One region of the Enterococcus sp. LJL99 genome, then DNA from elsewhere that is predicted to be linked to it. Evidence: predicted binding sites of a transcription regulator. Region 1 holds the regulator's gene; each other region holds the start of a gene.
What was found. The regulator CtsR, encoded in region 1, represses protease genes until heat stress. The targets are predictions, from matches to a motif close to TTGGTCAAAAAAGGTCAAANA.
Positions count from the first base shown of each region.

Region 2: the regulator CtsR is predicted to act here: its motif matches at 1,029-1,049, upstream of clpP (ATP-dependent Clp endopeptidase proteolytic subunit ClpP).
Region 3: the regulator CtsR is predicted to act here: its motif matches at 8,799-8,819, upstream of ACYSNW_RS01185 (ATP-dependent Clp protease ATP-binding subunit).

Region 1 covers NZ_JBTXLT010000003.1:391,304-402,052, forward strand. Annotated here, with positions in the region: gene ACYSNW_RS07125 (FAD-dependent oxidoreductase) at 1-849, shown strand, start outside; gene ACYSNW_RS07130 (NusG domain II-containing protein) at 1,045-1,470, shown strand; gene ACYSNW_RS07135 (Gx transporter family protein) at 1,484-2,050, shown strand; gene ACYSNW_RS07140 (polyprenyl synthetase family protein) at 2,087-3,073, shown strand; gene gor (glutathione-disulfide reductase) at 3,140-4,492, opposite strand; gene ACYSNW_RS07150 (peptidase U32 family protein) at 4,581-5,822, opposite strand; gene ACYSNW_RS07155 (peptidase U32 family protein) at 5,835-6,755, opposite strand; gene ACYSNW_RS07160 (ATP-dependent Clp protease ATP-binding subunit) at 7,086-9,578, opposite strand; gene ACYSNW_RS07165 (CtsR family transcriptional regulator) at 9,583-10,050, opposite strand; partial or broken gene ACYSNW_RS07170 (transposase) at 10,422-10,749, shown strand, end outside.
Region 2 covers NZ_JBTXLT010000016.1:362-11,110, reverse strand. Annotated here, with positions in the region: gene ACYSNW_RS16610 (DsbA family protein) at 1-303, opposite strand, end outside; gene clpP (ATP-dependent Clp endopeptidase proteolytic subunit ClpP) at 354-947, opposite strand; gene ACYSNW_RS16600 (hypothetical protein) at 1,262-1,783, shown strand; gene ilvD (dihydroxy-acid dehydratase) at 2,377-4,068, shown strand; gene ilvB (biosynthetic-type acetolactate synthase large subunit) at 4,083-5,777, shown strand; gene ilvN (acetolactate synthase small subunit) at 5,779-6,261, shown strand; gene ilvC (ketol-acid reductoisomerase) at 6,317-7,312, shown strand; gene ilvA (threonine ammonia-lyase IlvA) at 7,543-8,799, shown strand; gene ACYSNW_RS16570 (acyltransferase family protein) at 9,048-10,749, shown strand, end outside.
Region 3 covers NZ_JBTXLT010000001.1:242,492-253,240, forward strand. Annotated here, with positions in the region: gene ACYSNW_RS01140 (aminotransferase class I/II-fold pyridoxal phosphate-dependent enzyme) at 1-305, shown strand, start outside; gene ACYSNW_RS01145 (ornithine cyclodeaminase family protein) at 317-1,363, shown strand; gene ACYSNW_RS01150 (hypothetical protein) at 1,474-1,755, opposite strand; gene ACYSNW_RS01155 (DUF2200 domain-containing protein) at 2,060-2,416, opposite strand; gene ACYSNW_RS01160 (MFS transporter) at 2,592-3,848, opposite strand; partial or broken gene allW (allantoin permease) at 4,176-5,628, opposite strand; gene ptsP (phosphoenolpyruvate--protein phosphotransferase) at 6,124-7,851, opposite strand; gene ACYSNW_RS01175 (phosphocarrier protein HPr) at 7,851-8,117, opposite strand; gene ACYSNW_RS01180 (hypothetical protein) at 8,272-8,463, opposite strand; gene ACYSNW_RS01185 (ATP-dependent Clp protease ATP-binding subunit) at 8,882-10,749, shown strand, end outside.

The DNA of each region.
Region 1 (10,749 bases):
GGATTTATGGTTTCTATTGGCTCAAAATGGGGCGTAGCTAACTTATTCGACAAAATCCATCTTAGTGGATTCTTAGCTATTATCATGAAACATATCGTTAACTTGAAATATTTCTTTGATATCCGTTCTGGCTATTACATGTTCCAATACCTAATGCACGAATTCTTCCACATCAAAGATGATCGTAATGTGACTCGTGGACATTCTTCTCGTTATGGTAATGTTCTATGGAGTGTTCCTCTGCGTGTCTTCTATGGTTCTGTATGGCTAGTAGAAGCAATGAAAAAAGTAGTCGGAAATGGCGATTACTTAAAACCTAGCACTTGGTTTGGTGATGGCTCATGGTTTACCAATAACGTTGCCTTCCCATTCCCTTGGTTGCAAGAACAAGTAACAACTGGTGCTTCTGCTGCTGAAGGTACAACTGAAACAGCAACACAAGCGGCTCACTTTGGCTTAAGCTATGCTTATGGTGAAGAACCAATGCTTGTATTTGAACATATGCCAAAATGGTTTGAGAGTGTGATGAAAGTCATGATGCCAAATCAAGAAGTCGCTCTATTCTTCCAAAAATTCATGACAATCGTTGAAATCTTGATTGCTTTAGCATTGATCGCTGGATTATTTACATGGTTGGCTAGTGCTTCTACTATTGCATTAACAGCTGCATTCTGCTTATCTGGAATGTTCTATTGGGTAAATATTTGGTTTATCTTTGTAGCATTCGCCTTGATGAATGGTTCTGGACGTGCGATTGGTTTAGACCGTTGGGTAGTGCCATGGATTCAAGAAAAACTAGGAAAATGGTGGTATGGAACACCTAAAGCTAGATACGGCGACAAAAAGTAATTTAGCTTTATTGATTTCATCCTATTAGATAATAAGAAGGTCGAGACAGAAGTAACTTGCACTGAGACATAAGTAAAATTTAAAAGAGGAAACTTCCTTTTGATAAATTTTTTCTTATCCTTAAAAAGCTGCTTCTGTCTCGCCGTCTATTTAAATCACTTAATTTCAATGAAAACAACAAAGGAGAGAAAAGAGTTGCAAATTAAAAATTTTATTAAAAAAAGTTATTTGCGTCCGTGGGATTTTGCGATTATCATTTTACTTATACTCAGTTCTTTTTTGCCCCTTGTTGTTTTTGCAGTTCAAAACGGAAATCAAGACAGTTCCGTTACCAAACAAGCTGTTTTAAAAGTGGACGGCGAAATCATCAAAGTCTTTGATTTAAAAGAAGGCGGACAAAATTATACTTATAGATATGAAGATCCTGATGGAGATTATAATCTTATTGAAGTAGATGGTGATCGGATTCGTATCACTAAAACTAATTGTGGCGATTTATTATGTGTACGAAGAGGTTGGATTTCTAAAGCTGGAGAATCTCCCATTGTTTACCTACCGCATAAATTATCGATTTCTATACAAGCCTCTGACGGGAGTGAAGATGGCAGTTTAATTTATTAAACTGTGAACCTATATGAGTAAACTACAAAAACAAATTTATATCTCAATGCTTGTTGCACAAGGTGTAATTATTGGTTTATTAGAAAATATGATTCCTTATCCCTTTGCTTTTGCGCCAGGTGCTAAGCTTGGACTCGCGAATTTAATCACAATCATCGCTATTTTTACGATGAAAAAAAGAGAAAGTTTTTTACTTGTTATTTTACGATTATTACTTACAACCTTACTTGGTGGAACCATTTCAACACTACTCTTCAGTGCTAGCGGAGCCTTATTAAGCTATTTTGGAATGTTACTAGTTAAACAACTTGGACCAAAACGTGTCAGTATTATTGGAATTAGTGCGGTAGGTGGGTTCATGTTTAATGTAGGCCAATTATTAACTGCCTCGTTTCTATATGGTACTTGGACAACGATGCTCTATTTACCATTTCTAGCAATCTTTGGTATTCTCTCTGGAATCGCGATTGGAATTAGTGCAAATTATCTATTAAGACACGTCCGAACGATGCATCAATTTCAATTAGATTATGAAAAAACATCAAAACAAAAATGGAGCAATTACTTCAGTAGCCATTAAATTCGTTTCAACCAGTATAATTAAAGGAGTCATCTTATGAATATTCACCCTATGTGGAATAACTATCCACTATTAGCCAAAGAATTAAACCAAACTGTTGCCATCATGGAAAAAAGCGTACAGTTGAAAAACAAAGATGTAGAGACGGCTATCTTAACAATGATTCACTCTGGCGGAAAACTATTACGACCCGCTTACCAACTACTCTTTGCGCAATTTGGAAAAGAAAAAGAAGAAAAGAAGGTTGTCGCATTGGCTGCTTCTATTGAGTTATTGCATACAGCAACTTTAATTCACGACGATATTGTTGACGAAGCTGATATACGCCGAAACTTACCGACCATTCGTTCAGAATTTGGTAATAATACTGCCGTTTATGCAGGCGACTACTTATTTGTCTGCTGTTTTAAGCTCTTATCAGATTATTCTTCTTCATTGAAAAGCATTCAATTAAATTCTCGTAGTATGGAAAAAATACTTAGTGGCGAACTTGGCCAAATGGATCAACGTTATAATTTGGATATGACAATTAATCAATACTTAGAAAATATTTCTGGAAAAACAGCCGAATTATTTGCTTTAAGCTGTTTTATTGGTGCGTTAGAAAGCAATACCTCTGAGCGCTTTGCTAAAAAATGTGGTGATATCGGGACAAATATCGGGATTGCGTTTCAAATCATTGATGATATTTTGGATTATTCCCAAAGTTCAGAGCACATTGGTAAACCAGTTTTAGAAGATGTCCGTCAAGGAATCTATTCCTTACCACTTCTTTATGCTTTAAAAACAGATCGAAAAGCTGTTTTGCCGTATCTTAAGAAAAAAGAATTAATCTCTACCGATGAAATTAACGAACTTTATCACTTAATCCACAAGTTAGATGGCGTTACCCAAGCGCAAAAATTGGCAGCAGATTATACCAGAAAGGCCTTAAAGGAAATCAAAAAATTACCTGATACACCGACTCAAGCGAGAGAAACACTGCAAGAAATAACCGAAATGATTTTATTACGAACAACTTAAAAAAGCCTCCTCAAAAATGGATTACTCATTTTTGAGGAGGCTTATTTTTTTATAAATCTCAACTAATTATCTCATTGTCACAAATTCTTCTGAACCTGTTGGATGAATTGCCACCGTTTGATCAAAATCTTTCTTTGTCGCGCCCATTTTTACCGCTACTGCAAATCCTTGAAGCATTTCATCTACGCCAAGACCAATTGCATGCAAACCGACAATTTTTTCTTCTTCTCCTACACAAACTAGTTTCATATCACATTTTTGGCGATACTCATCTAAAGCAAAGTACATTGGAGTAAACGTCGAACGATAAATTTTAAGTGTTTCTTTGCCATATTTTTCAATTGCTTCTTCTTCAGACAAGCCCACTGTGGCAATCGGAGGATGCGTGAAAACTACCGTTGGAATCGTGTCGTAATCAAGATGCTCCTGGCTTTTTCCATTAAATAAGCGTTCGGATAATCTTCTACCCGCTTCGATAGCCACTGGTGTTAAATCAATTTTACCAATCACATCACCCACAGAATAAATCCCTTTTTGCGTTGTATTTTGAAATTTATCTACTTTGATGTATCCATGCTCACTTAACTCTACTGAAGTATTTTCTAAGCCAAGTTTCTCAGTATTTGGTTGACGACCAGCACCAAAAATAATACAATCAGCCGTAATTTTAGTTCCATTATCAAACGTAATGACTAATTCATCTGAAGCCAGTTTTTCAATGGATTGTGGAACTGAATTTGGATGTAGCTGCATTCCATCTTGTTGATAATGTTCCATTACTTTTTCAGCTAATAATGAATCAAAAGAACGCAAAGGACGCTCTTTTCTAAATGCCCAGTGTGTTTCAGCTCCGAGTCCATTAACTGTTCCAGCTAATTCAGCGGCAATATATCCTGCTCCAACTAAAACAACACGCTTTGGTAGCTCTTCTAAAGCAAAAAAGCCATTAGAATCGATTGCATACTCTTCACCAGAAATACCTAATTTTTTCGGTCTCCCACCTGTTGCAATCAAGATATGAGGAGCCGTATATGTATTAGAACCAGCTTTGACTGTTTGTTTATCGACAAAGGTTGCATACTCTGAGACTACATCTACTCGATTACTGCTTAAGCCTCGATGATAAGCTTCATGCAAAAAATCGATATAAGCTTCACGATTTTGAACTAATTTCTTGAAATCAAAAGATTTTATTTCTACGTCAAAACCATATCCTTTAGCATCTCGCGTCATCATTTCCATCAAAGCACTCGCTTGCCACATTACTTTTTTCGGTACACAACCAACATTTACACACGTTCCGCCGATTGCTCCACCTTCTAACAATAGAACTTTCGCCCCATGCATTCCAGCACGATTAGCGGATGCGATTCCACCACTACCGCCACCGATAACAATATAATCATATTGCTCTACCATATCCATCCTCCTTCATCAAAATCAACGTTTAACTATTAATTCTAATAAAATAATCAGTACATTTTTCTGATAAACTTTAGCTTTCTTTCTATTTCTTTTTACGAATCATATCGCCGACATGAACCTCTTGTAAAACAGGCATAGTTAAAATCATCATTGGATTCGGTGCTCGGTCGATTGACTCACCCTCTTCATTATACATCACTTCGACTGTTTGATAGAAATGATTGAATCCTGGTCCATAAAATTCAATTTCATCGCCAACACTAAAATGGTTTCTTTGACGAATAGTCGCTACTTTTGTTTCTGAATCATAAGCCATTACTTCACCGATAAATTTGTACTCAGGGATTTTACGACGAGCACCAAATAATTGTTCCTTATCAGAAGGCGTCGCATAATAAAAACCACTAGATAACTCTCGTTGCGCTACCTTCCATAATTCATCAATCCATTCTTGCTTACACTCATAATTTTCAGGATCTTCCATATACGTATCGACCGCTTTTTTGTACACATTTGCTACAGTCGAAACATAGTGGATTGATTTCATGCGTCCCTCTATTTTAAAACTATCGACACCATTTTCAATCAACTCAGGAATATGTTCAATCATCGCCATATCAACTGCACTCATTGAAAATTCTTCTTCGACTTCCCCTTTATCTGTCAAACTGGTTCGCTCGCCACCAAAAGGCATATCATAAAGTTCATATTTCCAACGACAAGATTGAGAACAACCACCACGATTCGCATCTCTCATTGACATATGGTTTGACAATGTACATCTACCCGAATAAGAAATACACATTGCACCATGAATAAAAGCTTCAATTTCTACATCCGTATTTTTACGAATTTCAGCCACTTCTTCCATCGAAACTTCCCTTGCTAATACCACACGCTCTAATCCTTCATTTTTCCAGAATTCTAACGTTTCATAATTAGTCGCAGAAGCTTGAGTTGATAAATGGATTGGTAACCCTGGTGCCTCTGTCGCACAAATCTCAATCAAAGCAGGGTCAGAAACGATTACAGCTGAAATTCCGATATCACGCAATTCACGGAAAAATTCTCCTGCACCTTCTTGATTTCCCTCATGAGTGACCATATTTGCTGCAACATAAACTTTTGCATCATGTTCTCTTGCAAACTCAATTCCTTCAATCATCTGGTCTTTCGTAAAATTTCCAGCACGACTACGTAATCCATAGGCATTTCCACCAATATAAACAGCATCTGCACCATAATGGATGGCTGTTTTTAATTTTTCTAGCGTCCCTGCTGGTGCTAAGACCTCAGGACGCTTCAATGTTCGCTCGTTTGTCATTTCTATTACTCCTTATTTTATATCATCTGGTTCCAAATCAAAAAAGCCTTTATCCAAACCTCGATTAGCTGGATGTAATTGTTCAATTTGGTTTGCTAGTTCTTTACTTTTTTCTGGTGTCCAACTGCCAGTTACTATTTGTTCTTTCGCTTCAACAAAAAGTCGTGCGACAGATACAAAATTTTTACCTGGAGCATAGATTCCATCCAATTTCCATTTTTTATATTCATTCTCATATAAGTCATTTAACTCTTCGATCAATAATACATCATTATCTGCAAAAATATGGGTTCCATGACTATCTTCATAGATGGAATAGTGTGTCTCTTCCTTTTTAGGTTCAGAAATAAATAATCCTCGCTCTTTAGAAACAGATTCCTCATTTTTTGTGTAGTTATAGTAATTTTGTAATAAAGGTCGCTTGGACTGGTGAATACAAGTAGCGCCATAGACTAATACTTCTGCTGGGACTACTAAGTTTTCAGCAATAGCAACCATTTCCTTAAACGGAACCTCTCGAGCCAAAACAGCACCTGAAGCCCCACGTTTTGCCCAAAAATTAATTTGACGGGAACTGGTCACTAACGTTTCACCATCATAAATATAAGGAATCGTAATTTTTTCACGTTGCATCACAAAAACAACTCCTGGATCACCTACTGTTAATTGATCCACAGCCATTTCCTGTAGAAAAGCTAAATATTCAGGTATCTTTTTCATTTTATTTGGATGCATAATACCATTCAAGGCTACAATCACTTTTTTTCCTGCAGCATGTGCCATATTGATAATTTCACGTTGTTCTTCTCTTGTGAATGAATTAGGTAAACGCAGCCCAAATTCTTCTTCTCCTATGTATAATGTATCTACTCCGATTGCTAACAAAGCTTCTGCTTGTGCTACAGACTCTGCCGTTGCAATTAGTTCAATCATTTCTTTGCCCCCTCTTAACAACTGTTTCATGGTAACACAATTTCACAAAGTTTCCAATAGAATTTCCTGTTTCTTCAATAGGAATTTCCCTTTTTTGCGCTTATTCTCCTGATTTTATCAACACTTTACTCATTCTAAAACAGACTATCACAAATAAATAACTAGCTTGTTTTTTGTGAATTCTTACTTAATTTAGGTAAAAAATGGATTCCTTTTAAACAAGCGTACATTCACAAAAATTTGAAAAGCAATTTCTGTGAATGTACGCTTGTTCTTTAATATAAAATAGTCAGTATTATCAATACTTAAATCTTTTACAATTCAAAATAGTTAAACCATTTGTAACGATTTTTCTGTTTCAGGTGATTTGACTGTCAATGTTATCTTTCCTTTACTAGCACCAATCGTCACCTTATCTCCTAAATGAACTTGTCCTGATAATAAAGCTTCACTCAATCGATCTTCCACTTCTTTTTGCAACGCTCTACGGATAGGTCTAGCACCATATTCTGGATCAAATCCAACCTTACCGATTACTTCATTAGCAGCTGGAGTGATTTTTAATAATACATCTTGCTCTTTCAAACGTTCAATAATCGACTTACTCATAATTTTTACAATCTCTTGAATTTCTTCTTGATCTAATGAACGGAAGACAACTGTCTCATCCACGCGATTTAAAAATTCTGGTCGGAAAGCTTTTTTCAATTCTTCCAAAATACGTTTTTGCATCGCATTATAATCCTTAGATACATCCGTCACATTAAAACCAACATTTTTCTCTTCGCGAATAGCTGTTGCACCAATATTCGACGTCATAATCAAAATCGTATTTCTGAAATCGACTTTACGCCCCTTAGAATCAGTCAAATGTCCATCATCCAAAACTTGTAAAAGAATGTTGAACACATCAGGATGCGCTTTTTCAACTTCATCTAGTAAAATCACTGAATAAGGTTTTTGGCGAATTTTTTCTGTTAATTGACCGCCTTCATCATAACCGACATAGCCAGGAGGTGAACCAATCAATCGACTTGTAGTATATTTCTCCATAAATTCAGACATGTCCACACGTACAAGCGCATCTTCACTGCCAAACATGGTTTCAGCTAATGCTTTAGCCAATTCTGTTTTCCCTACACCAGTTGGTCCTAAGAACATAAATGAACCAATTGGTCTATTTGGATCCTTTAGACCACTTCTTGCTCGACGGATTGCTCTAGAAACAGCCTTGACTGCATCATCTTGTCCGACAACTCGTTGATGAAGAATCGATTCTAACTCTAGTAAACGATCACTTTCCTTTTTCTCTAATTGTTGTAAAGGAACCCCCGTCCATTGTGAAACAACGCCAGCCACATCTTCTTCAGTCACTTTATTTGCATAACCAGAAGCTTCTTTTTCTTCAACTAATAAAATAGCTTCTAACTTATTAACCAATTTCTTTTCTTTTTGTCTTAAACGAGCGGCACTTTCAAACGATTGATCTTGAATCGCTTGTTCCTTTTCTTCCACTAATTCAGAAATTTCTAAACGTAAATCATTAATCTTAGATGGTTCATCAGCTAAATCTAAACGAACTTTTGCGGCTGATTCATCCATTAAATCAATTGCTTTGTCTGGTAATTGACGAGAATTGATATACCGAACAGATAATTGAACGGCTGCATGCAATGCATCATCTGTAATTTCTACGCCATGGTGTTTTTCATAGCGAGAACGTAAGCCTTTCAGAATTTCTTCCGCTTCTTCTGGTGTTGGTTCATCCACTTGTACACGAGCAAAGCGCCGTTCTAAAGCTGAATCTTTTTCAATATATTTTTGATACTCATCTAAAGTAGTAGCACCGATTGTTTGTAACTCTCCTCTAGCCAGAGCTGGTTTTAAAATATTCGAAGCATCTATTGCACCTTCTGCTCCCCCAGCACCAATCAAGGTATGAAGCTCATCTATAAATAAAATAACTTGTCCATCTTGATAGATTTCATCAATCACCTTTTTCAATCGGTCTTCAAATTCTCCGCGATATTTTGTCCCAGCAACTAAAGCGCCCATATCAAGCATCATCAAACGTTTCTCCAACATATCTTCCGGTACTTCACCATGAACAATTTTTTGTGCCAATCCTTCCGCTATAGCCGTTTTACCTACACCAGGTTCTCCAACTAAGACAGGATTATTTTTCGTACGACGACTTAAAATTTGAATCAAGCGACGGACTTCTTTCGAACGACCAACAACCGGATCTAAATTGTTTTCTCTTGCTAACTTCGTTAAATCACGCGCTAAAGAATCGAGAGTCGGAGTTCCCTTGACTGCATTTTTTTGTGTTTGATTATTTCTACGACGACCATTCATCCCACTAGCTAATTGTGGATCTGTGACGCCCATTTTTTTCATTAACAATTGGCGCATTTTAGATAAACTTAAACCAAGGTTTAACAAAATACGAGAAGCCAAAATGTCTTCGTCTCTTAGTAAACCGAGTAAAATATGTTCCGTTCCGATTTTTGAAGCACCTAAACGTTTTGCTTCATCACCTGCATAAGCAAATATTTGCTTCGCTCTAGGAGAATATGGCAAGTAAGCACCTTTAGGATAACTTTTCACGGTTCCATATCCTGTCAAATGCTCAATTTCTTCGCGAATATCATTTTTATCTGTATTCAGTTGACGTAATGTTTTCCCAGCAATGCCATTGGGTTCCAGTACTAATGCTAACAGTAAATGTTCTGAACCAACAGATTGATGTTTAAAATATTTCGCTTCTTCTTGTGCAATAGCTAGAACTGCTTTGGCACTTTCTGTAAATAATTCATCCATATTCTCATTCCTCCTCATAACTCAAACGTTCTAGAAACGAGTGCATTAATTGCGCTCGTAAATATTCTTCGTTTGCTTCAATTTTAGTTAAAGTTTGTTTAGCAAGTGCAGAAAGAATAATATTTCCTTCTTTTTTTGTAACAACACCTTCTTCATATAACTTTTGAACAAAAATCAAAGCATCTTTTTCAGACAACGAATTTCCAATAAGTTGTTGAATTTGTTTCAATAAATGATGGCTATCAGAAATTTGTACTTTAGCAATCCGAATATAACCGCCACCGCCACGTTTACTTTCCACAGAATAGCCTCTTTGTATAGTAAAACGAGTATTTATTACATAATTGATTTGGGAAGGAACACAATTAAATAAACTAGCCATTTCTGCTCTACGAATTTCAATCTTGTTACTTTCTTCCAAAATTTTCTTTAGATAGGCTTCAATTAAGTCTGAAGTATTTTGATTACTCATGATATTCACCTTTTCCTTGACTATTACTGACCATAATTATACAGAAGTTTGATGCGTAAATAAAGAAGAATGCTTGATTAAATATAAAAAATAAAAAAGAGTTAATTAATCAAATATCATTTAATAAGTATCAAGGATATGAACTAAAGCTCTTACATTTTAAAAATTATGCGTATATAGTAGCTCTCTAAAAAATGGCTCTATAATTTATGGGACTGATGAATCAGAAATGATTCTTCAGCCCCATTTTTCATTTTAAGTATAAAAAAACATATCGTTCTCATGTATGATTAATTTACCACAAAAAAACAAACAGAGAGGACGATATGTCTATGTCAGATGATATCAAAAAAATGCTAAGAATTACAGATAAATATCCTTACTTAACTGAAGCTATGATGATTGATCGCTTAGTAGACTACTCTAAACCTTTAAAAGAAGCCTACGGTAGCTTTCACGACTTGACTGATGCGTTTAGAACGAAAAATCCTGATGAATTTTTTGCATTACTTAACGAGCTTCCAGCTACTTTAGATGAGGAGTTTCGAAAGAAACTACAGACCCTTTTTAAGTTTGAAGAAGGGATTCGAAATGCCATGATTTATCCGTACTCTAACGGTAAAATAGAAGCAAAAAATACACATATTAAAACCCTTAAGCGCATTTCTTATGGATTTAAATCATTTGAGAACATGAAAA
Region 2 (10,749 bases), on a different contig from region 1:
GGTTTTGTACATTTCTTCAATAGCAGCTAAGGCATTTTCAGGATGATTGTAATCTATGTGATGATGCATGACATTTCCACGTTGTAAGCTCTCTTTTTCTTTGTCCAAAAGTTTGATAATTCGCTGAACTTTTCCGTCTGCAACTGCTTGATCTAGCGTTTCTTTAGATTCTTCAAACCATTTTTTGCAGTACGGGCAACGAACATTCATAAACTCAATAATTTTAACTGGTGCAGAATCAGAACCGATAATCAAGCCATTTTCTGTTGTGACTTTTGTTCCATCAATAACTGAGATATCCATCTTATTCATCCTCTCCATTTGAGTAGCTATTTAAGTAAAGATTACGCTAATTAGTTTAATGAACTACTATTTTCCATGACTTCATCAATTAAGCCATATTCTTTTGCTTCTTGTGCTGTCATGAAATTATCGCGATCAGTGTCACGTTCAATCACTTCGATTGGTTGACCTGTGCGTTCTGCTAAAATTCTATTTAGGCGTTCTCGAGTATCCAAAATATGTTTTGCAGCAATTTCGATTTCAGTCGCTTGCCCTTGCGCGCCACCAAGTGGTTGGTGAATCATGATTTCAGCATTTGGTAAAGCAAAACGTTTGCCTTTTTGACCAGCTGTTAACAAGAAACTTCCCATTGAAGCAGCCATTCCTAAAACGATTGTTTGAACATCTGCTTTAACAAAATTCATTGTATCGAAGATCGCTAATCCAGCTGAAACACTCCCACCAGGTGAATTAATATACAAATAAATATCTTTCTCAGAATCTTGAGCATCTAAGAAAAGAAGTTGAGCAATTACAGAGTTTGCTACATTGTCGTCGATAGGTCCGCTTAACATAATAATTCTATCCTTTAATAAACGTGAGTAAATGTCATAAGCTCTTTCGCCACGAGATGATTGTTCAATAACTGTTGGTATTAAGTTCATAAATTTATTCCTCCTATAAAAAAACTCTTCAAGTTATTTTATCATAAAGCATTGCTTCATGCTTAAAAAAAGTATACTTTAATGGTCAAAAAAGGTCAACTTTCGTGCTTTAGCTAAATGAATCAAGTAAATTGTATGTATTTAGAACTATTTTAGCTAAAATCTAAAATTATTGTAAATATCAGAAATTAATTCGATTTTTCATAGTAATTCCATAAATAATACGAAAAAAATAATAAAAATGCTTCGTTTTTTTACCCAAATCAAAGAGTATGTTATACTGAATTTAATAATGAAATAGAAGGGGAACAGATATGATTGTTTTTTTAGTTGGAATTATAGGTGTTATTATCGGGGCGGGAATCGTGTCAATCAGCGTGTCTTATCATGCTAGATATTATGAAAAAAAAGCCGTTCGATTTCGAGAATTAGAAAATTATGTAAAAGAAATAGAAACGTTGAATCTCTTGAATAAAAAAATTAATGAGATTCTACAAAAAAGAGAAATCTATCTAGACAAATCAGTGAACTTTATGTCAGTTGATGATTGTTATATCAGTATTGACGATTTTATTTATCTAGAATCTTTTTCAGCACAAAATAACTTTTATTTGCCAACATACTTAGTAGAAGAATTTTTCAAAAAAATATCACATAGAAAAGTTATTTTGACTCCAGATGAAGTGACGGTTATTGGCGGAAGTACTTATAAAGGGGGGCGCGTCATTTTAGAAAGCTTCTCTGAAGAATTAATGGATATAATAGAAGATAAGAAAAGACAAATGAAGCGATTAACAAATAAACCGATTTATTATTACAAACGAGAAGACTATTAAAATCTATAAGAAAATAAAACATAATTTAAAAGTCAGCTGTAAATCACAAAAAAGTATTAAAAACACAGGCAAACAATGTTCATTTGTGTTTTGTCTGTTTTGTGAATTTACAGCTTATTTTGACAATATAAATAAATTTAAGAGCAGGATAAAAGGCAACATAAACCTACGTATTATAACTAGAAAAGTTTTTTTAGAGTAATCTGTTTATTGTTTTTAGAATTTTCTGAATTTTTTAATCGAATATTATTGACATTCTCATTTTAAAAGTTTATAGTAAGGAAAAGCTATTATTTATCACATTCAATTTTAATTTTGATAGACACTTAGGCAGAGGAGACCATCACTTATGAGAACGACAGAAGAACACAGTTTAGTCATTATTTTATTGTGCAGGACTTAGAACACTGAGAAATTTCGCAGATGTTTGAGTCCTATTTGTCTTCTGGAGATGGGATTCTTACTAAAGCATCCCGCTCTATTGGTGGGATGCTTTTTTTGATATTAAAATTAAGATAGATGAATGAACAAAGAGAGAGTGTGGAGGATTAGTAGTCCCTTTTTCTTAAATAAAAGAATTGGAGTGAGTGAACATGCGTAGTGATCAAATTAAAAAAGGAATCGAAGCAGCACCGGCCAGAAGCTTATTGTATGCAACAGGACAAGTCAAAAATGCTCGAGATATGGAAAAGCCATTTATAGCGATTTGTAATTCTTATATAGATATCGTTCCTGGTCACGTACATTTACGCGAATTAGCAGATGTTGCGAAAGAAGCAATCAGAGAAGCTGGCGGTATTCCATTTGAATTTAACACGATTGGTGTCGATGATGGAATTGCAATGGGACATATTGGTATGCGCTATTCACTACCTAGTAGAGAAATTATTGCAGATGCAGCTGAAACGGTAATTAATGCTCATTGGTTTGACGGAGTGTTCTATATTCCAAACTGTGACAAAATAACACCAGGAATGTTAATGGCTAGTGTACGGACAAATGTACCAGCAATTTTTTGCTCTGGCGGACCTATGAAAGCGGGTGTCGATCCACGAGGTCATACAACGACGTTATCTTCAATGTTTGAAGCAGTTGGTGCTTTTAAAGAAGGTCAAATGACTGAAGAAGAATTTAACTTTATGGAGAAAAATGCTTGTCCAACTTGTGGCTCATGTGCGGGAATGTTTACTGCAAACTCAATGAATTGCTTAATGGAAGTTTTAGGAATGGCATTACCAGGAAATGGAACTATTTTGGCAGTTTCAGATGAAAGAAGAGAATTAGTTAGGAAATCGGCTTTCCATTTGATGGACTTAGTTAAAAAGCAAATAAAACCAAGAGATATTATTACAAGAGAAGCAATCGATGATGCTTTTGCATTAGATATGGCAATGGGTGGTTCGACTAATACAGTATTACACACGTTGGCAATCGCTAATGAAGCTGAAATCGATTATAACTTAGAAGAAGTAAATGAGATTGCTAAGAGAGTTCCGTACCTATCTAAAATCGCACCATCTTCACAGTATTCCATGCATGATGTACATGAAGCAGGTGGTGTACCAGCAATCATGAAAGAATTAGTGGATTTAGGAAATGCGATTCATCCAGATCGAATTACGGTTACTGGAAAAACGATTAGAGAAAATGTGGCAGATGCTTCTATTAAAAATGAAGAAGTGATTCATCCTAAAGAAAATCCTTATAGCCCAGTTGGCGGATTGTCTATTCTTTATGGTAACATCGCGCCTGAAGGTAGTGTAATTAAAGTGGGTGGAGTAGATCCTTCAATTCAAAAATTTGTCGGTAAAGCGATTTGTTTTAGCTCTCATGATGAAGCAGTAGAAGCTATTGATAATCATACGGTTAAAAAAGGTCACGTTGTGGTTATTCGTTATGAAGGACCGAAAGGTGGTCCAGGGATGCCAGAAATGTTAGCACCAACTTCAAGTATTGTAGGTAGAGGTCTTGGTAAAGACGTAGCCTTAATCACAGATGGTCGCTTTTCAGGTGCTACTCGCGGTATCGCAGTTGGGCATATTTCTCCAGAAGCTGCTGCTGGCGGACCAATCGCATTGGTACAAGATGGCGATGAAATTGAAATTGATTTGGTTGAACGTCGTTTAGAATTACATGTTTCAGAAGAAGAATTAGCGAAAAGAAATGATCAGTTGCCTAAATTTAAAGCAAAAGTAAAAACTGGTTATTTAGCTAGATATACAGCACTGGTTACTTCAGCGCATACAGGAGGAATCATGCAGATTCCTGAAGATTTGTTAGACTAAGGAGGGATTCGTTTATGGGTGAAAAAAAAGGACAGTCTAGAAGTGGTTCAGACATTCTAATTGACACGTTGTTGGAGCAAGATGTCGAAATGGTTTTTGGTTATCCAGGTGGTTCAGTTTTACCACTTTATGATGCATTATATGATAAAAGAATTCCTCATATTTTAACTCGACATGAGCAAGGGGCAGTTCATGCGGCAGAAGGCTATGCTAAAGCAACCGGTAAACCAGGGGTTGTGATTGTTACTAGTGGACCTGGTGCGACAAATGTAATTACAGGAATAGCAGATGCAATGAGTGATTCTGTTCCAATGGTTGTTTTCACTGGACAAGTAATTACACCAGGAATTGGAAAAGATGCTTTTCAAGAGGCGGATGTAATTGGTCTAACTATGCCGATTACTAAAAATAACTATCAAGTTAGAGATACAAAAGATTTGGCTCGAATCATCAGAGAAGCGTTTCATATTGCCACAACAGGTAGAAAAGGCCCTGTTGTTATTGATTTACCAAAAGATATTTCAATTGGCGAAGCCATTGTTGAAGAAAATGTTCCTGTTAATTTGCCAAGTTATCAGCCGACAATCAAACCAAACAATTTACAAGTTAAAAAATTGATGGAAGCGTTGGAAGACGCTAAAAAGCCACTTGTGTTAGTTGGCGCAGGAGTTGTTCATGCTAATGCTAGTAAAGAAATTGTTGAATTTATTGAAAAGCACCAATTACCAACGGTTAGTTCACTATTAGGATTAGGTGCAGTGCCTGTATCGAATGAATTATTTTTAGGAATGGGTGGTATGCACGGATCATTTGCTGCGAATATGGCGCTCACTGATTGCGATTTCTTGATTAATATTGGCTCTCGTTTTGATGATCGTTTGGCAAGTGCGCCAAAAGAATTTGCACCGAATGCAACGGTGGCTCATGTAGATATTGATCCAGCAGAAATCGGTAAAACAATTGAAACGAAGATACCAATTGTTGCTGATGCAAAAGAAACGCTGAAAGAATTGCTTAAGATTGAGATTGAACCAAAAGATCGAGAATCTTGGAATAAACTAAATCAACTTAGAAAAGAACGTCATCCATATAAATATGATAAGGAACAAACTGAGGAAATTAAACCTCAAAAAGTAGTTGAATTTATCGGTGAACTGACTGATGGGGAAGCAATTATTACTACTGATGTTGGACAGCATCAAATGTGGGCGGCACAATTTTATCCATTTAAAAATGAAAAACAATTGGTGACAAGTGGTGGCTTAGGAACCATGGGATATGGTGTTCCAGCTGCAATTGGAGCAAAACTTGGAGATCCGGATCGAGAAGTAGTTCTTTTTGTTGGTGATGGTGGCTTTCAAATGTCTAATCAGGAACTAGCAATTTTAAATGAGTACAATATCCCGATTAAAGTAGTGATTTTAAATAATCAATCTTTAGGAATGGTTCGTCAATGGCAAGAAAGTTTCTTTAATGGTCGTTGTTCAGAATCTATTTTCTCTAGTCAACCAGACTTTGTTAAAATGGCGGAAGCCTACCATATCAAAGGCATTCGGATTGATGATCCCAAAACACTTGAAGCAGATCTTACGGAAGCTTTTAAAGAAAAAGGCCCACTTCTGATCGAAGTAATGGTGTCTCAAACAGAACATGTACTACCAATGATACCTGCTGGTAAAGCAAACGATCAAATGATAGGGGTGGACTGATATGAAACGAATTATTACCGCAGTTGTTAATAACAATTCAGGCGTTTTGAATCGCTTCAGTGGTGTTTTAACTAGGAGACAAGTAAATATTGAAAGTATTTCGGTAGGTCCTACTGAAAAAAATCATGTTTCAAGAATTACGATTGTGATTCAAGTTGAACATTTAAAAGATAGCGAACAAGTGATTAAACAATTAAACAAACAAATCGATGTAATTAAAGTTTCTGACATTACTGATGAACCGCATTTGGAAAGAGAACTAGCATTGGTAAAAGTCAATGCACCAGCAGCTACTCGATCGGAGCTACTTTCTATTATCGATCCTTTCCGAGCGAATATCATCGATGTTGGAACAAAATCGATTGTTATACAAGTCACCGGAACAAGTGAAAAAATAAGTGCCTTTGTGGATATTGTAACGCCATATGGCATTAAAGAACTTGCTCGTACAGGTGTTACCGGTTTTACTCGAAGCAACAGTTAATAACGGTCTTAAAGCATTACGCTTATAAGCATAAAAAAATTGGAGGTCAATGAACATGGCAAAAGTATACTATAATGATTCAGTTGAAAAAAACTTATTAGAAGGGAAAACAATCGCGATTATCGGTTACGGTTCTCAAGGTCACGCGCATGCACAAAATTTACGTGATAATGGAAATCAAGTAATCATTGGAATTCGTGAAGGAAAATCAGCAGAAGCAGCTCGTAATGATGGTTTTGACGTTTTTTCTGTAGCTGAAGCTGCTAAAAAAGGTGATATCGTTATGATTTTAGCACCTGATGAAATCCAAGGTGATTTATATAAAAATGAAATCGAAGCAAACTTAGAAGCAGGAAATGCTTTAGCATTCGGTCATGGTTTTAATGTTCATTTTGATGTCATCAATCCACCAAAAGACGTTGACGTTTTCTTAGCTGCTCCTAAAGGACCTGGTCATTTAGTACGTCGTACATTTACAGAAGGATTTGCAGTTCCAGCATTATTTGCAGTTTACCAAGATGCAACTGGCCAAGCAAATGAATTAGCTTTATCTTATACAAAAGGTATCGGTGCAACACGTGTTGGTGTACTTGAAACAACATTTAAAGAAGAAACTGAAACAGATTTATTTGGTGAACAAGCTGTGTTATGTGGTGGTTTGACTAGCTTGATTGAAGCAGGTTTTGAAACATTAACAGAAGCTGGTTACCAACCTGAGATTGCTTACTTTGAAGTTTGTCATGAATTAAAGTTGATTATCGATTTGATTTATGAAGGTGGATTCGAGAAAATGCGTAATTCAATTTCAAATACTGCAGAATATGGTGACTATGTTTCAGGTCCTCGTGTAATTACTGAAGAAACAAAAGCGAATATGAAAGAAGTACTTGCTGATATCCAAAATGGTAAATTTGCAGAAGGCTTCGTTGAAGATAACAAAAATGGCTTTAAAGAATTCTACAAAATGCGTGAAGAAAATGCTGGACATCCAATCGAAAAAGTTGGGGCTGAATTACGTAAAATGATGCCATTTGTTTCACAAAAAGACTAATCGTTGTCAGAAAGTTTGATGACTGAGTTATCAAAATAAAATAGAAGAAGAATGCTTGGAGCAAAAGTAGGTTTAGGCTTATTTTAAGAACTAAAGGCTTTTGTTCCAAATTCTTCGAACAAAGTGTGAAAAAAGCTAACTTTTATTGTAGGTCTTTTTTAATTTATTTTAGTTTCAATAATAAATCTAGTTTTAGTGTGCATACATAAAAATTGAGAGGTGGGGAGAATTTGTCAGCGTTAACCAAAGAAAAAATTTTAGAAGCATATGAAGTATTGAAGCCGGCTGTAACCAAAACATCGTTACAGTATGATTTGTATTTATCGCAAAAATACCGATGCAATGTTTATTTAAAAAGAGAAGATTTGCAAAAGGTTCGTTCATTCAAATTGAGAGGGGCGTATTATGCGATTAAGCAAACCGCTCCAGAACTATTAAAAAATGGTGTTGTGTGTGCTAGTGCAGGAAATCATGCACAAGGTGTTGCCTATACCTGTAATGAAATCGGTGTGCCGGCAACAATTTTTATGCCAACGACAACCCCACAGCAAAAAATTTCTCAGGTTCTCTTTTTTGGAGGAAAAAAAGTGAATGTCCAATTAGTTGGGGATACATTTGATGCTTCAGCCTCAGCAGCTAGAGAGTATGCTGAAAAAAACAAGCAGGCGTTTATTGATCCATTTGACTCCGTTGATATTATGGCAGGTCAAGGAACAGTTGCCGTAGAAATTTTTCAAGAAGCCAATGCTGAAGGAGTTCAAGTAGATTATCTGTTATCGGCAATTGGTGGTGGTGGTTTAATCGGTGGCATTTCGACTTATACAAAAAGTGTTAGTCCAACGACTTCAGTTATTGGAGTTGAACCTTTGGGCGCTCAATCAATGAGAGCAGCTTTTACAAATGGTGAGCCGATTATGCTTGATAGTATTGAAAAATTTGTTGACGGTGCTGCTGTAAAAAAAGTAGGCAAGTTGCCTTATGAGCAAGCAACGAAAAACGTAGATGAGTTGATTGCAGTAGATGAAGGTCAGGTTTGCTCAACTATTTTGGAGTTGTACACAAAACAGGCCATTGTTGTTGAGCCAGCAGGAGCGTTAAGTGTGGCTGCGCTTGAACAAATGAAAGATGAAATTAAAGGAAAAACAGTTGTTTGCATTATCAGTGGGGGAAACAATGATATTAATCGGATGGAAGAAATCGAAGAACGTTCTTTGATTTTTGAAGGCTTAAAACACTATTTTGTCATCAATTTTCCTCAAAGACCAGGTGCTTTGCGAGAATTTGTTACTGATATTTTAGGACCAAATGATGATATTACTCGTTTTGAATATACTAAGAAGGTAAATAGGGGAACCGGACCAGTTATTTTAGGCATTTTATTGAAAGAGCAAGATGATTTAGCGAATCTTTTAACCAAAATGAGAGAATTTGATCCTAATTATATTGATTTAAGTGAAAATCCATCATTATATGCATTGTTAGTTTAAAAAAGTGTTGTTATTTAATAGATTAAAAGCATTTGTCAATCTTCGAGAAGATTGACAAATGTTTTTTTTATTCAAAATGAAACAATTTTGTAAAATTTGTTAAAAAACTTCAAAAGTACATAGACAATTCTTGCCATTTCTCCCAAAAGCACGTATATTTAATTTACTGCCTAAAAACAGAAAAAATTTTATTAAGACAATAATGAATTTTCATTTAAAAATAGATTATTAGAAAAGTTGGAATATAGATGACACAAAAAGCAGAATTAAGAAAAAGTCGCTACATTACAGGTTTTGATGGGATAAGAACCTTAGCTGTAGTGGGAGTTATTCTCTACCATTTGTTCCCAAAAGCAATGACTGGTGGGTATTTGGGCGTACCAGTTTTTTTCACCGTTTCCGGTTATTTGATTACAGATTTAATGAGGCAAGAATGGGTGCAAACTCATGAAGTTGATGTTAAGAGTTTTTACATAAGAAGAATGAAGCGATTGTATCCAGGACTTATCACAATGTTAATATTATCTTCAGCTTACATTACTCTTTTTCAACAAGATTTATTAAATAATCTGCGTAGTGTAGTTGCTAGTAGCTTGTTATATTATAATAACTGGTGGCAAATCTTTAAAGGATTTTCCTACTTCGATCGATTCACAACTCAATCACCTTTCACACATATTTGGTCACTGGCTGTAGAAGTGCAAAACTATTTAATTTGGCCGTTTGTTTTTATTTTATTAGAAAAATATGTAAAAAAAACGGAGAAGATGTTTGGTATTGTTATGGGAGCTGCGGTTGTTTCTGGCTTATTAATGGCGATTTTATATAATCCAGGTTCAGATCCTACAAGAGTTTATTACGGTACAGATACACGAATATTTTCGATTTTTATTGGTAGTGCGTTAGCTTTTATATGGCCAAGTACACGATTGAAAGTTGAAATTCCTGAAAAAGCTAAGTGGTTATTAAATGGAGCGGGAATTACCTCACTTGTTGTATTGATTATTTCTTTTATGTTTCTATCGGATCATTATACGTTTGTTTATTATGGCGGAATGTTTATCCTTAGTATATTTTCTGCCCTTTTAGTTGCAGTCACTGCCCATCCAGGAGCGGATATGAATAAGTGGCTGACGAATCCAGTGTTTACTTGGATTGGAAAACGCAGTTATGGAATTTATTTATATCAATTTCCAGTAATGATTTTTTATGAAGCTAAAATTAAAAATCTAAGTGATCATGTTTTACTGCATTCGTTGATTGAAGTCGCTCTTATTTTAGGAATCAGTGAACTATCGTATCGTTTTATTGAAAAACCATTAGGAAAATTTTATTATAAATATTCTTGGTTTGCGATTAAAGACTTTTTCAAACGTCCATTTCTAAATGCGAGTAAAGTCACAGCAATGATTGCTGTATTATTTACATGTATTGCAGCGTACGGGCTAGTAATCGCTCCTTCGAATGAAGTGACAGCTGATCAAAAACAATTGCAAGAATCAATTGCCGCTAACAAAAAGAAAGCTGAAGAACGAAAAAACGAAGAAAAAGCTAAGAATGAAGGAACCGCAACATCTAGTTCTTCTACAGAACAAACTGTAACAGAGACGGATTATAGTTTATCAGAAGCTGAGCTGAAAAAGGCACAAACAATGGAAATTACAGCATTTGGAGATTCAGTTGTTTTAGATGCAGCAGCAGGTTTACAGGAAATATTCCCTAAAATGATTGTTGACGGGGAAGTTGGTAGACAACTTTATACTAGCGCTCCAGTAATTCAAAAATTAGACAATGATAAATTATTGAAAGATACTGTTTTAGTGGGGCTAGGAACAAATGGTTCTTTTACGGAAGCTCAATTTAATGAGTTTATGAATGCGATTGGATCAAATCGTAAAGTTTATTGGATCAATGTTCGTGTACCTACACGTAGATGGCAAAACGATGTGA
Region 3 (10,749 bases), on a different contig from region 1:
GCCAACGAAATTTATCAATTGTTCGTCACCGTGTTACTCTTTTTAAAGAGTGGATTGATCAGGAAGCAAAATTATCATGTGTATTGCCAAAAGGCGGAACCGTTGCTCTACCTTATTATGAAAGCCAACTTTCTTCAAAAGAATTTTGTCGCCAAGTGGCCGAACAAAAAAGTGTTTTATTAATGCCTGGAAGTGTCTTTGAACTGGAGAATTGCTTCCGTATGGGGTGTGCTAGAGAACCAGAAGAGACTTTCATAAAAGGTTTAGAACAAGTTTCTGATTTTCTAAAGCAACTGGATAAATAAAGGAGAAAAAAATGACGACTCTTAGAGTGTTAAATCAAACGATGGTAAAAAATGTTTTATCATTAGCAGACACAATTCAAACGGTTGAATCCGTTTATAAAAGTAAAGCTGAGCAAACTAGCACGATTTGGCCCATGATTTTTTATGAATTCGAGCCTGGTCAAGCAGACATGGACATCAAATCTGGTTTTATGAAAGAACTAGGTATTTATGGTTTAAAATTGGTCTCTTGGTATGGTGCAAATCCTAAAAAAAACTTACCTGCCTTATACGGAACAACGATGTTATTTGACGCTGAAAATGGCAAACCAATTGGGCTTGTGGATGCAGAATACATCACTGGCATGAGAACAGGTGCTGCTGGAGCAATCGGAAGTAAGTGGTTAGCAAGGAAAGATTCTGAAACGTTATTGATGGTTGGTACAGGACACCAAGCATTGTTTCAATTATTGAGTCATCTCCTTGTTATGCCTAATCTAAAACAACTTTATATTTGTGATCCGCTAGAACCACAAAATGAATTGAATTTTGTCAAAACATGTAAAGAAAAGCTAAAAGCGTTAGTAAAACAAACTGAGTCTTTTGCAGATGACTATGTATCAACTATTGATGCATTAATAATCGAAGCTTGTGTTGATTTAGCTGAAAAAGTGCCTAAAAGTGATATTATCGTAACGGCAACACCTGCTAGAACGCCCTTTATCAAAGCTAAGTGGGTCAAACCAGGTACTCATTTTAGTTGCGTCGGTGCCGATATGAGCGGTAAACAAGAAGTTGATCAGCAACTCTTTGCAAAAGCGCGAATTATTGTTGATGATTTGCACCAAGCAATCACTGTAGGAGAAACTGAAACAGCTATCAAAAAACAAGTAATCACTGAACAAGAAATTGCCGGTGAAATCGGTGCAGTGATATTGGGACAAATTGAAGGACGACGGACAGCTGAAGAAATCACAATCTATGACACAACCGGAATCGCTTTACAAGATTTAGCCGTCACAAAACAAGTTCTCGATCAAGCAGAAAAAATGGGTATCGGACAATTAGTAGATTTATAAAAAACCTAATTTCATAACATTTATGGTGGGGATTGAAAAAAGGGCGGTAACTTCGAGCCCTTTTTTCTCCAATCTCCTCACGATTCTCAATGTATTTGTACAAATTTTCATCACTTGTTCAAATACATTGATTTATATTCAAACCTTGATCCAACACTGTGAAATTTAACATCCGATAGTTTTGGATTTCTTAAATAGGTTGGCACCATTGAATAAATCGGAGTAATCCCTTGCGTATCCATCAATATTTTTTCGGCGTCCAATAAATCCTGAGTCCTTTTTTCAACCTCTAAAACATCTTCATTATCCGCTTTTTTCAGCAATTCATCGTATTCTTTATTGTTATATTTTCCCCAGTTATATGCAATATCTGAACGAAATAGTCGTAACATACTGCTTTTCTCCTCCAAATCAAAATACCTTTCTAAATCTATTTCTAGTTTCCCTTGATTTTTTCACTATACCAAATTCTAGTCCCTCTATCCTTTTAAACACTTCCTAATAAAAAATAAGCAAAACCATAAAAATCATGTTTCGATTTTTAGGAGTTTTGCTTATTTTATAGCATTATCACACTCTAAGATTGAATCAAAATTATTAGATTCAAAAATGCTGTGGCTACGGTATCAAATCACTATAATCTTCGTGGTTTATGGTTCACAGCTCTGAGTTTAACACTCATAACCTAAATTCGCTTTAGTCATTCTTTCGTAAAATTTTATCCATGCTTTTCCCTTTTGCTAATTCATCAACCAACTTATCCAAATATCGAATTTTTTGCATCAAAGGATCGTCGATTTCTTCCACTCGATAACCACAAATCATCCCTTTAATCAAGAGAACATTTTCATTCATCTGAGGAGCTTCAGCAAAAAAACGTTCCACAGTCACTTTCTTATCTAGTTGCTGTTTTAATGTCTCAGCATTATAACCTGTTAACCAACTAATAATTTCATCTACTTCCGTTTTTGTTCTATTTTTTCGTTCCGCCTTTTTAATGTATAATGGATAAATTGAAGAAAATTCCATTGTAAAAATTTTAGTATTTTTCATTTTTAAACGAACCTCCTAACAGTTATTGTGCTTCTGTTTATAATAACATAATAACTAAAAAACCGGATTAATCAAACATATACGAAAATTGAACTTCGTAAAATGGGGTCCATAACTTTCTCAACGAAACAATTGAAAATTTCATAAATTCTTTCATTTTCTTGCAAGTATCAAATCAATGATGGCTAGAAAACACTGTTTTATCTACCTTTTTAGCAATTTGTTTATTTATCACATAAAAAACAAATGTTCCAAGCAATAAAATAAAAATTGCTAGATCAAATGCATAGATTTTAGTTCCACCACTCAAATCAGAAATATAGCCTGTTAAAGAAGGAACAATTGCTGAAGAAGCCATCCCACAAAAATTGAATACACCGAACATTGTAGCAACATTTTTCTTAGGGGCAAATTGTCCTAACCAAGAAATAATGATTGGTTCAACCGCTAACTTTCCTAAAAAGCCATGCGCCATGATACCAAAAATCACTAAATTTTGATTATGAACATTGATAGTAAATAATAAAGAAACCGCGGCTAATAATTCCAATAAAACAATTAATTGAATTTTTTTCTCTGGGTATTTATCTGCCATTCGACTAAAAATCAAGGCTCCTGGTATCGCTGTAAAGAAAACCAATGAAGAGGCAAAGCCAATCATAACTCCTTCAAAGCCACGTTCTGTTTCTAAAAAATTGGGCAGCCATGTATTAATCAAATAATACGTATACAGTGTGGCAAAATACAAAATATAGGCAGCAATCATTTGTGGTTTGAATAGACTTTTAAACGAATTGTCTTGTGTCAATTTGCCACTATCTGGTTCTTCCATAATCACTTGCTTTTTTTCAGGCTTAACAAAACGGAAAAAAACTAAAATCATTACTACAATTAGAATAGCTGTAACAAAGTACAAGTATTGCCAAGGTAAGATTCCAGAACCAACTAAGTAACTAGCCGAAACCAATCCTAACCCACTCCCAATTGCGGTCCCACTATTAACGATTGCTGTGGCTAAACTTTTTTGCTCAGCAGGAACATACTCAGACGTAAATGAATAGGCAACCCCATAATACGTTCCACTTCCAATTCCAGAAATCAAACTAGCTATATACATAACTGGTAACGTTGTAGCGATTCCGGTAAGTATCGTCCCTAATCCGAAACAAAAAAAACCCGGTATCATAATTTTTTTCTTACCAAAACGGTCAACTAAAATCCCAGATGGAATTTGCATAATTACATAGCCCAAAAAATAAAAACTAGAAATATTTCCTAATTTTGTATCCGATACTCCACCAAAAAATTGACTAATGATTGGATAAATTGGTGTTAAAAGCGTTCGATTTAGCCAGATAACAATCCAACCTAACGTAAGAATGAAGACAATTTGTTTCCAGTAGACTTGTTTCTTTATTTTATTTGAATCCAATTTTTTACTCAGTTCCTTTCACTTTAAAAAAATATTACTACAAAAATCGGTAAATTAATCCCTTTGAAAAATAATAGTTATAATACGCTAAACAAGATATGCTGTAAAAATTTTGACGTATAATCAATAGAATAGCAATTTTTAACTCACTAGATAAGATAAACTTTATTTAATTCACCCAAAATTTTTATGTATTTATCACATTCACTTGAAGTTAAGTCAATCGATAGTGATTGACTATCTATACAATAATATTACGTTGGATGTAACCATTGGGACAGAAGCTAATATTCAAAATGCTTCTGTCCTAATAAAAATAATTCCATATCATTGCTTCAGTTGTTTCTTTCGCTTGATTTTCTTTATTACTAAGTAACTACTCAAAGCAAAGGAAAAACCAACTAGCCAAGAAACATCTGTTGCAAATTTACCACTTAATGAGCAGATAAAACCAATCAATGTCGCAATGTATGCTTGCCAATTAATACCATAATACTGATTTCTACTGTTATTGCCATTAAGATTCATATATAAAGCATCTAAATTTATTTTTTGTTTGGCAATGAAAAAGTAATGGGCAATCATAACGCCAGCAACTGGTCCTAAAATAGCTCCAATCAAATTTAAGAAAATAAAAATACTTTCTTGATTTTCCATCAATTTCCAAGGCATAATCATAAAACTAATGACAGCAGCAATCAGCACCCCTTTTTTATAATCGATTTTTTTAGGAAATAGCGCGCACAACTGATAAGCAGCTGGAACAATATTACCCGTAGCATTCGTAGAGATTGTTGTTAATAACAGGACACCTGTCGCCAAAACAACTGCTGGCAAACTATCCCACTTATTCACAATATTCAAAACATCCCATTCTGGTGCTCCATAATAAATAGAACCACCAATCAAAATCGTTACACTAGAAAAGGCAAAAATCAGATATGAAGTAATCAAACTTGCAGATTGACCAATCATTTGAGCTTTTGAAGAAACCGCGTTTTGAGTAAAATCTGAAACACTAGACCCAGGAGCAGCCCAAACAGAAAGGACAGAATTTATAATAATAAAATAAACAAATAAAGGATGAACACTACGAGTTGCCTCAACCTGATAAGACAAGATATTCCCGATTCCACCACTTTTAGACAAAGCCCAAACCATCATGCCACCGAAAATCAAATAAATCAACGGACTTAAAATAGCCGTAAACCTATTTAAAATAGCTCCGCCGCCTATGCCTATCAAAACATTCAGCAACCAAAATAGGGTAAATGTGATAAAACCTGGCACTGAAAGTCCTAAAATAGACGTAGAGCCACCAATTGTTAAAAATTCAGGCCAAATTTTACCAATTAATATTAATAATGCAATAGAACCAGTATAGGTTTGTAACCCAAACCAAGCAATAGCAGCTATACACCCTCTAAGAAATCCTGGTAGTTTTGCACCAACATTGCCATAAATTGACCGTAAAATGAATCGCAAATGGAATTCCATACTTTGAACCCGCCAGTCCATTGACACTCATGAAAAGTGATACAACAATCGAACTAATAATAATAGCAACTATAATATTAATCGGTGACAATCCTAAAAATAAAAAACCGCCTACTGCAGCATAATTAGGGATATTGTGAACAGAACCCATCCACAAAGTAAAATAATTAGCTGTTTTCATATTGCGTTTTTCTTTTGTTTTGGGTAATAAATCGTCAGAATAACCTCGTTTTTTAAATTGTTGAACTTCTTCAGAAGTAACTTCATATATTTGTTCTTCCAAAATACACCATCCTTTTACATTAAAATTAATAAGTAAAAAATAACCATTTATAACAAACATTAACAATCAAAATAATATTTAAAACCAGAAAGTATTTGTCCTATTTGGACAAACTATTTTTTTAAAACTAAAATCATTAAAAAGAAGAAACTAAACTATTTTTCTCCATCAAGCTAACAGTTACTCTTATACACAGAAAAAATAAGAACTGCTGTCAAATCAACAAGTAAACAAGAGCTAGTGTCTTTTCATTTTCTAATTGTTTAACCATTTGTTTATAATGCATAATTGATTGTAACAATTTATAGAAGTAAAAGCAATAATGGTTTTAATCTAGATTAAAATAACAAAAAAATAAAGATAGAGAGCGTAAAAAAACAATCAATATCTTTCAGTTTGTATTACTTTTCACTTTAAAAATTAGTCAATGATTCCACTAAAAAAAGCGCCCGCCATTCAGAATATATTCTAAACAGCTGACGCTTTTAATTATTATTATTTTGTAAATTCTTCAACTAATTCAATAACTTCTTCCATTGTATCGCAATCATTTAAGGCGCGATCTGCAAGTTCAGCCATTTTTTTAGTATCCAAACGTTTCATTAAGCTACGAGTTCGTAAAATTGAAGTCGCACTCATAGAGAATTCATCTAAGCCCATACCAACTAGTAGCGGTACAGCCATTTGATCTCCACCCATTTCTCCACACATACCAGTCCATTTACCTTCAGCATGAGATGCATCGATTACATTTTTGATTAAACGTAAAATTGAAGGATTGTATGGTTGGTAAAGGTAAGAAACGCGCTCATTCATACGATCTGCTGCCATTGTGTATTGAATCAAATCATTTGTTCCAATACTGAAGAAGTCTACTTCTTTAGCAAATTTATCAGCAATCACTGCTGCTGCTGGAATTTCAATCATGATACCAACTTGAATCGTATCAGAAACTGCTGTTCCTTCAGCAACTAATTTTGCTTTTTCTTCTTCAAAAATTTGTTTCGCTGCTCTGAATTCTTTCAAAGTAGCAACCATTGGGAACATGATACGTAAGTTTCCATGAACAGAAGCACGTAATAACGCACGCATTTGTGTACGGAACATTTCATCGCCACGTTCTGATAAACTAATACGTAATGCACGATACCCTAAGAATGGGTTCATTTCATGAGGTAATTGAAGGTAAGGTAATTCCTTGTCTCCACCGATGTCCATTGTACGAACAACAACTGGTTTACCTTCCATTCCTTCAAGAACTGCTTTATATGCAGTATATTGATCATCTTCAGTAGGGAAATCAGGAGAATCCATGTACAAGAATTCTGTACGATACAATCCAACTGCTTCCGCGCCATTATCACGCACACCTACTAAATCTTTTGGTGTTCCGATATTTGCTGCTAATTCAAAATGTTTTCCATCAGCAGTTTCTGTTTTCGCATGTTTAAGTTTTTCCCACTCAGCTTTAAGATCCGCATAAGCATTTCCTTTAGCTTCAAAATCAGCTTTTTCAGCATCTGTAGGAGCTAAAATAACTTCACCATCAATACCATTTACAGCTAAAATATCGCCCGCTTTAACTTTGGAAGTAATTTCCATTGTTCCTACAATCGCAGGTATTTCTAAAGAACGAGCCATAATTGCTGAATGAGAAGTACGTCCGCCAATGTCCGTTACAAATGCTTTTACATAAGTACGGTCTAATTGAGCAGTATCACTCGGTGTTAAATCGTGAGCAACAACAATCACTTCTTCGTTAATCATTGATGGGTTTGGTAAAGTTACTCCTAACAAGTGAGCCATAATACGCTTAGCAACATCACGGATATCTGCAGCACGTTCTTGCATGTAGGCATTATCATCCATAGCTTCAAACATACCGATATACATATCTGTTACATCTTTCAGTGCAGATTCTGCATTGACTTTGTTATCTTGGATCGCTTGTTTGATTTGACCAATCATTTCAGGGTCAGCTAGGACCATCAAATGGGCATCAAATACTTGAGCTTCTTCTTCACCAAGACTTTGTGCTGCTTTTTCTCTGATTGCTTGCAACTCAGTAGTTGATTTTGCAAGAGCTTCGTCAAGACGACTTTCCTCAGCTGCCACATCCTCTACTGTTGTTTTGCTAAACGACAAATCAGGTTGAACTAGCAGGTAAGCCTTCGCGATAGCAACACCATCACTTGCGGCAATTCCTTTTAGCATCTCTGACATTATTCTGACAATCCTTCTTTTTGCATCGTTTCAACGATTGCAGCGATAGCATCCGCTTCGTCAGCGCCTTCTACAGTGATTGTCACATCAGAACCTTGGCCAACGCCTAGAGACATAACGCCCATAATTGATTTAAGGTTAACAGATTTCCCTTTGTACTCTAAGTTAATATCAGAGTTAAATTTGCTTGCAGTTTGTACCAATAATGTAGCTGGACGAGCGTGAATACCTGTTTCTGCTACAACGTGAAAATCTTTCTTTTCCATATAAATCGGTCTCCTTCGTAAGTAAATATTTTTTTATGTTAGGGTTTTCTTTTTTTCTGTAATTCACAAAAATAGAGCAAAAAAGACCCTTTCAACTGTTAAGATTACCATTTTTTAAGCCTAGATACAACCGTTTTAGTATTTTTTTATTTGATTATTCTTCTGTTTTAAGATAACGATAAATAATTCGTCCATTTAAACCAGCTTCGCCAACTATATTTACCCGATCTGACAATTCTTTCCAAACTTCGCGAAAAGCTAAAAATTCATTCGATTCTACAACAATTTCATCAATCGAACCGTTCCTTAAAGCTTCAACTTTTTCTTCAAAAGAATTTTCACTCATTTCTATCACTACTTTCTAAATAATGTTTGTTTTTCAATGTAATTGTATGACAAAAAAAGAAGAATGTCTAAATCCTTTCCCTTTTCCAAAAATCTATCCGAAAACAATTGAACTTCTTCACAGTTGATATGATTCGATAGTCATTAATCAAAAAAAATTAACTTTTTTACCCAATCACCAAACATTCTCAAGTATTGCTAAATCATCAAATTTCTCTTATTTCATAATGATTACCTAAAAAAACAACAATTCTAACTTTTAAACTTTCAAATAGTACGAAGTAATTTGAAGTTCAATTACTTGATTCTTCGTTTAAACATGATATAATTATTTCAAAGGTCAAAGATGGTCAACTTTTTTTCTTGCCCCTTTTTCCTTACAACTCAGTCTTATATTTTGAAAGGACGTGTTCTATTATATGATGTGTCAAAATTGTCAACAAAATAATGCTACTATTCATTTGTACGCAACTGTAAATGGTCAAAGAAAACAATTAGATTATTGTCAAAGTTGCTATCAAAAGTTAAAAGCGCAAGCAAATAATACACAACCAACAATGTCGCAACAAGATCCTTTTGGTTTTGGAAGTTTAGATGATTTATACCGTTCTTTATCTCGTCAAATGCAACAGCAAGAAAATCCATATAATCAAGTTCCTCCAACTCAATTTGGTGGTTCGAATGGTATTAACGGCGGACAACCTCCCCGCAATAATCAAGGAAATGGTTTGTTGGATGAATATGGAATTAATATCACCGAAGCCGCTCGTAATGGAGATGTCGATCCTGTAATCGGCCGCGATGAAGAAATCAAACGAGTGATTGAAATCTTAAATCGTCGAACAAAAAACAATCCTGTTCTAATTGGTGAACCCGGTGTCGGTAAAACAGCCGTCGTCGAAGGTTTAGCACAAAAAATTGTCAATGGTGATGTGCCTCAAAAATTATTAGATAAGGAAGTGATTCGCTTAGATGTTGTGTCTCTTGTTCAAGGAACTGGTATTCGTGGTCAGTTTGAAGAACGGATGCAAAAGCTGATTGAAGAAGTTAAAAATGCAGAAAATATTATCTTGTTTATTGATGAAGTCCATGAAATCGTTGGTGCAGGTTCTGCTGGTGACGGTAATATGGATGCAGGAAATATATTAAAACCTGCTTTAGCTCGTGGTGAATTACAGATGGTTGGTGCTACAACCCTAAATGAATATCGAGTGATTGAAAAAGATGCTGCCTTAGAACGACGCATGCAACCTGTCCGAGTGGATGAGCCTTCTGTTCCAGAAACGATTGCTATTTTAAAAGGATTGCAAAACCGTTATGAAGATTTCCATCATGTAAAATATACTGATGAAGCGATTAAGGCTGCAGCAACGCTTTCTAATCGCTATATCCAAGATCGCTTTTTACCCGATAAAGCAATTGACCTCTTAGATGAATCTGGTTCTAAAATGAATCTAACGATTCAAGTCGTTGATCCAAAAATCATTGAACAAAAATTAATTGATGCAGAACAACAAAAACAAACGGCTTCATCCGAAGAGGATTTTGAAAAAGCAGCTTATTACCGTGATCAAATCAATAAATTGCAAGTGATGAAAGAAAAACAAATCACTGATGAGCAAACACCTGTGATTTCTGAAAAAGATATTGAACAAATCGTTGAACAAAAAACAGGTATCCCAGTTGGTGATTTGAAAGAAAAAGAACAAACACAATTGAAGAACTTAGCTCATGATTTAAATGAACATGTGATTGGTCAAAAAGATGCTGTAGATAAAGTTTCAAAAGCAATTCGTCGCAACAGAATTGGCTTAGGTAAACAAAATCGACCAATTGGTTCCTTCTTATTTGTTGGACCAACTGGAGTCGGCAAAACGGAATTAGCTAAACAACTTGCGCAAGAACTATTTGGCTCTCAAGAAGCAATGATTCGCTTTGATATGAGTGAGTACATGGAAAAACATAGTGTGGCTAAACTAATTGGGTCACCGCCAGGTTATGTTGGCTACGATGAAGCGGGTCAACTAACAGAAAAAGTTAGAAGAAATCCTTACAGCTTAATTTTATTGGATGAAATCGAAAAAGCACATCCAGACGTGCTGCATATGTTCTTACAAATTCTTGATGATGGCCGCTTAACAGATGCTCAAGGTCGAACAGTCAGCTTTAAAGACACCATCATTATTATGACAAGTAACGCTGGAACTAGTAAGATTGAAGCCAACGTTGGTTTTGGCGCTGCTAGAGAAGGGATAACACGATCTGTTTTAGGGCAGTTAAATAATTT